Regions from separate parts of the Cellvibrio sp. PSBB023 genome, predicted to be linked through region 2. Evidence: predicted binding sites of a transcription regulator. Region 2 holds the regulator's gene; the other holds the start of a gene.
What was found. The regulator sigma-54, encoded in region 2, starts transcription at its own class of promoters, with help from an activator protein. The targets are predictions, from matches to a motif close to TGGCACANNNNTTGCNNT.

Region 1 (3,145 bases), 1.6 Mb from region 2:
GACAAAAATTATTTTCCCCTCGATTTTTAGTCAATTTATCTGCAATCGAAGACACTGTAGAAGCAGTAATGCGGATGGACGAAGAGCGAATTCAGCAGTTAATTGAGAATGCACGGCGGCGGCCTGATGTTTTAAAAGAGCGATTTTATAATAATCTGGCAATGACAATTAAAAAGCTTTAGGCTAACTGTTGGGCTGCGAGCACTATTTTCTTTATGGATAAAACTATGCTTATTTCAATCATTACGCCAACCTATAATCGCGAGGCATTTCTGCCTGCCGCTATTGAGAGTGTGCTTGCTCAAAGTTACAAAGAATTTGAATTAATCATCGTGGATGATGGTTCCACTGACAATAGTCGTGAACTCATTAATACTTACGCGGAAAAAGACTCGCGGGTTAAATATTTATATCAGGAAAATCAGCGTCAAAGTGTTGCGCGTAATTATGCCTTGTCTGTCGCCAAAGGCGATTTTATTTGCTTCCTGGATTCTGATAACTATTGGCCATCGGATAAGCTTGAAAAATCTATCGAGGCATTTGAGGCGTATCCAGATGCAGATATAGTCTATGGGGATTGCATTACTATCGATGAGCAAGGTAATGAGCTGCATCGACATAATATGCGTCGCTACTCAGGACGCATTGCTGCCTTATTGCTGAAGGATAATTTTATCAGCATGAATACTACTATGACGCGGCGTAAGTGTTTTAATGAGATGGGAGGTATGAGTGGAAAGCGCCGCGTAGCAGATGATTATGATTTATGGTTAAAGTTTTCAGCGCGCTACAGGTTTCAATATATCCCCGAGTTTCTCGCGTACTATCGGGTTATGGAGAACCAAATATCCAGTAATAAGAAGCTGCGCTTTGAGACAAATGAAAAAATTATTTTAGATTTTTTAGCCGAGTATCCTGATGCGGTTTCCAAGCAAGAGCGAGATGCTGGCTTGTCGGCGTTTTATATTCGCAAAGCTCGTCATTATGCGTCCAGTGACAAAACAGAAGCTTATGCAGCTATTCGCTCAGCATTGGTAATCAAACCATTGTCTATTGGTGCATGGCGTGCATTAGTAAAAGTTGTTCTTTCGTAAATATTTCGTACATAAAAAAACCCAGCATTGCTGGGTTTTTTTATGTCATTAAATCGCAAATATTACGACTTCAAGCGACGCGCACCGAACAGGCCAAGCAAGCCCATGCTCATTAACAGCAGGGTAGTTGGTTCTGGAACTGCAGTTACACGAACACCAATAATCAGGTCGTCATGGTTGTCGTCATCAGCAGCATTTGGGCCAGTATCATCAAGGAAAAGGATTGCATCATAAAAACCAGCATGTGAGGCATTTGCATTTGGACCTTGACCAGTAAAAGTGGCATTCAACGCAGCAGCAAAAGAATAGAAGCGGCCATTGATGACGCTTTGAACAGCACCTTCTGCATTAGATACTGAGATGGTGTTTGCAGGATTTACTGATGTTGCAGGAATATTACTGGTGAACAGGAAATCAAAAAGGCTGTCTTTGGCAACTGTAGTTGTGATTGTGCCCTTGTTGGATTTGCTCAGTGCGCTCTCCGCATCACCAGGAACTGAAAAAAGATTATTCCAAGTAGATTCTTGGCCAAGGAAATAATAAGTCACAAGAAGGTTGGCATTGGCCTTCAGACTTCCAGCAATGGTGTAAGAGCCGGGAGTGATGTAGCCAGGGGTTGTGAAGTTGTTGTTTGAATAAGCAGGAACATCTGCTGCGTATTGAGCGCTGCCGCTATCAACCACGGAGATTAGTCCTGCATTTGCACTTAAAGAGCCCAGAGCGATAAGCGCTGCAGCTGCGTATTTGATGAGTTTCATGAGGGTCGTCCTTTGTTTGGTACAAAATGAGTGATTTACAATTAGCCTAAGCTGACTAGTGGTAAGCGATAAGTGTGCCATTACTTAAAATTCATTTAAAAACATTGAGTTACGTATTTTTTGTGGCGCACTTAACCTTGTTGATGTAAATTTTTCCGACTTCCCTCTGACGTCATCATCTTGATATGGTTATTGGACTGGCTGCGGGTTTAGCGAGATAAATCGGCTATACAGGCCCTCTGTGTCAAATGTAGCAATTTCATATGTGTCTCCGACGGTGGCGCCTGTCAAAATAATCATATTAGTATTTGGGTTTGTGATGGTTTCTATGGTCCAGGTTTGTTTTTTTGAAGAGTAATAACGTATCTCATAGCCTCCAATATCCGTTAGAGCCATTAATTCACCATTTTCACGATGGGTCGGTTGAAGCCACTTAAGTGCAATGCTGGTTAATGGGCTACTACTTGATGATGAGTTACTGTTATCAACAGAAGAGAATGAACTTGCGACACTTGAGGAAAGACTGCTGTTGCTCGATGAGGTACCGGATGAGCTTGTATTGGTTGCGGTGAGCAATGTTTTAGTGATGAGAGCATTGGAAAAGTTTGATCCATTGCCCTTTGAATCGATTGCTCGGACCCTGTATGTGTAATAGGTGTTTGGTGTGAGTGCTATATCGGCAAATTCTAATTCTGCTGCTGTGGTAGTGCCTATGACAACGCCATCGCGACGAACTTCATAGTATGACAAGGCAACATCATCTGTTGATGCCTGCCATCCAATAAGCGCGCTGTTATACGAAACCGCTTGCAATAGAAGATTGTCTGGTGTGCTTGGGGGAAGATCCAACTGGACGCTTGGTTCAGGAGTTAATTCCTCTTCGGTAAATTCCAGTGCTGTACTGCTAGAGCGCGAAGAGCGCACATAGCTTGACAAGCTCGACGATGAACGTACCAGCGAAGCGCTGCTTTTCGCTATCGATGACGGGCTACTGGAAGAGCTACTGGATTGTGTGCTGGTTGCCGCTGATGATGAGGTGGCAGTTACAGGTGTGGAGCTTGGTTGGGTGATGGCTGTGCTGCTGTCTGTTGGGCTGTCGCTTTCGGGGCCACCACCGCCGCAGCCGGTGAGGATTATTGCCAGTGAGCTGACGAGCAGGAGCGAGTGAATAGGGTGTTTCTTGGAGCCAAATATCATTGTAACTACCTAAAAAAGCATGGAGTTTGCCGGAATAAGAGGAGGTGGTTGCTGTGCGGACGATCCTGCTGCGTGGCGACCTTATGGTGACGCATT
Region 2 (3,145 bases):
TGGCAGCGTACTGATTGATGATCGCGATATTACCCAACTCCCCATCCATGGCCGCGCCCGCGCCGGAATTGGTTATTTGCCGCAGGAAGCTTCTATTTTTCGCAAACTCACCGTCGCCGATAACATTATGGCGATCCTCGAGACCCGCAAAGACCTGAGCCGCGAAACACGCCTTGAAAAACTGGAGGCACTACTCAATGAGTTTCATATCACCCACATTCGCGATAGCTTGGGCATGGCCCTCTCTGGCGGTGAACGCCGTCGCGTAGAAATTGCGCGCGCGCTGGCAACTGACCCCAAGTTCATCCTGCTTGATGAACCCTTCGCCGGGGTAGACCCCATTTCCGTAAATGACATCAAAGAGATTGTCCGACACCTCAAAGACCGCGGCATCGGCGTATTGATTACGGATCACAATGTGCGTGAAACCCTGGATATCTGCGAAACCGCCTACATAGTCAGCGAAGGTCATATTATTGCGGAGGGCGATGCTGATACTGTCCTCAGCAATAGCAAAGTCCGCGAGGTTTACCTGGGCGAACACTTCCGGCTGTGATGAAATCCCACCAACAAACAGCTTGACATTTAAGTTTCTTTATACTCTAGGCATAAAGCTTGCTTACAGATGTTGCTTGCGGCGCAAACCCTGACTAAACTCCACCTAACAGATGTTTTCCATCCCGCGTTATAAGGGTTTGTTGCTACAACAATGAAACAATCTCTCCAGCTTAAACTCGGCCAACAGCTGACAATGACCCCCCAATTGCAACAGGCAATTCGCCTTCTGCAACTGTCCACACTGGATCTACAACAGGAGATTCAGGAAGCCCTCGAATCCAACCCGATGCTTGAAGTTGAAGAGAGCTTTGACTCATCAGCCAGCAGCACCGATTACGAAGGCAGCGAACAAGACAAGATTGACTACACCCGCCAACAGGAAATTGCCGCTGAATCCGGCACCGACAATAGCGCGGACTTTAGCGCAAGCGATAACTTCTCCTCAGCGACCAGCGACAACTTCAACGAGCCCGGCTATAGCGAAACCGAAAGCTTTGGTGACAGCGAAGGCTTTACTGATGGGGAATCCTTTGGCGATAACGATGTCTATGGTGAAGGTGAGAGTTTTAGTGCCGACAGCGGCGACTGGAGCGATTCAATCCCCAGCGACCTGCCTGTAGACACCAGTTGGGACGATGTTTACCAAACCTCATCCACCGGAAATTCCAGCAATTACGACAACGAAGACAGTGACTTTGAAAGCCGTCGCGCAGTAACCGATTCACTCTACGATCACCTGATGTGGCAACTCAACCTGACACCCATGTCTGATCGCGACCGGGTTCTGGCTATGGCGATCATCGACGCAGTTGAGCCCAGCGGCATGCTTTCCATCACCCTTGAAGAAATATTTGAAGGCATGCGCGGTGATTTTGAAGAGCTGGAGCTGGATGAAGTTGAGGCCGTTCAACACCGCTTACAGCAGTTTGATCCCTGTGGCGTTTGCAGCCAGAATCTCTCGGAATGTTTATTGGTGCAACTGCAGCAATTCGACCCGAAAACACCTTTTTTGGATTCAGCAAAGCTGATCGCCAAACAGTATTTGCCCTTGCTGGGAAGCCGCGACTACCGTCAATTAATGCGGCGTACCAAATTGAAAGAGGCGGAATTAAGTCAGGCAATCGCTCTTATTCAAAGCCTGAACCCGCGCCCGGGCGATATTATCGCCAGTGGTGATACCGAATATGTAGTACCGGATGTATTTGTAGAAAAACGCGATGGCCGCTGGATTGTTGAACTGAACCCGGAGATAGCACCACGCCTGCGGATCAATTCCAACTACGCTTCCATGGTGAAGCGTGCCGATTCAAGTAGCGATAACACGTTTCTCAAAGATAACCTGCAAGAAGCCCGCTGGTTCCTGAAAAGTTTGCAGAGCCGCAATGAAACCCTACTCAAAGTAGCAAGCTGTATTGTGGAAAAACAACGTGGCTTTCTTGATTACGGCCCCGAGGCGATGAAACCACTGGTGCTGCACGATATTGCAGAAATTGTAGAGATGCACGAATCCACTATCTCGCGCGTGACTACCCAGAAATACATGCATACCCCACAGGGAATCTTCGAGCTGAAGTATTTTTTCTCCAGCCACGTGAGTACTGACAGTGGTGGCGAATGTTCCTCAACGGCAATTCGCGCCATCATCAAAAAATTGGTGAGCGCCGAGAACCCCAAAAAACCGTTGAGTGACAGCAAGATTACCGACCTGCTCGCCGAGCAGGGAATACAAGTAGCTCGTCGGACCATTGCGAAATATCGCGAATCGCTGAATATTCCGCCCTCCAACGAGCGTAAAACAATTTAATTCCTAGCCCTATAAATACGAAATTCGGAAGAAAAATCATGGATGAGCTGTTGGGTTGTGGTAACCACAACCATTTTGTTTCTATCGAGAGGAAGTATCTATGCAAATAAATATCAGTGGTCATCATCTGGAAGTTACCGATTCGCTAAGAGACTATGTCAGTAGCAAAATCGAGCGCTTAAGCCACCACCACGATCGCATTACCAGTACGCATGTCATCCTCTCTGTCGATAAATTAATTCAAAAAGCAGAAGCCACTATTCATGTCAGCGGTAAAGATTTATTTGCCGATGCTACCCATGAGGACTTGTATGCTGCGATTGATTCTCTGGCCGATAAATTGGATCGCCAACTGATTAAACACAAAGAGAAGATGCGCAGCCATCGTTAACCCACGCTATGCAGCGGCCCCAGTGGCCCGCTGCATTCAACATTGTGAGATTCCTGGTAATCACCCTAGCCATGCAAATTCAAACTCTTATCAGCCCTGGCCGCACGCTGTGTGGTATCGAAGGCGGCAGTAAAAAACGCGCCCTGGAACTATTGGCAAACGCCATTGCACAGGATGTCCCCGGTATTGATGCGGACGACTTGTTTCGCCGCCTGATTGGCCGCGAGCGCCTTGGCTCAACCGGTATTGGCCACGGTATTGCCATTCCCCATTGCCGGGTAGAGAACTGCAGCGGCACTATAGGCGCACTGATCACCTTGGTAGACCCGATAGACTTTGACGCCATAGATTCACAACCCGTTGATATTCTGTTTGCCATGCTGGTTCCCGAA

Region 1: a site for sigma-54 is predicted at 1,915-1,932, ahead of B0D95_RS15930 (PEP-CTERM sorting domain-containing protein). Genes of this name have one in related genera too.

The regions. Positions count from the first base shown of each region.
Region 1 covers NZ_CP019799.1:3,698,034-3,701,178, forward strand. Annotated here, with positions in the region: gene B0D95_RS15920 (glycosyltransferase) at 1-182, shown strand, start outside; gene B0D95_RS15925 (glycosyltransferase) at 228-1,094, shown strand; gene B0D95_RS15930 (PEP-CTERM sorting domain-containing protein) at 1,157-1,852, opposite strand; gene B0D95_RS20470 (fibronectin type III domain-containing protein) at 2,042-3,049, opposite strand.
Region 2 covers NZ_CP019799.1:2,115,814-2,118,958, forward strand. Annotated here, with positions in the region: gene lptB (LPS export ABC transporter ATP-binding protein) at 1-556, shown strand, start outside; gene B0D95_RS09390 (RNA polymerase factor sigma-54) at 710-2,362, shown strand; gene hpf (ribosome hibernation-promoting factor, HPF/YfiA family) at 2,463-2,753, shown strand; gene ptsN (PTS IIA-like nitrogen regulatory protein PtsN) at 2,825-3,145, shown strand, end outside.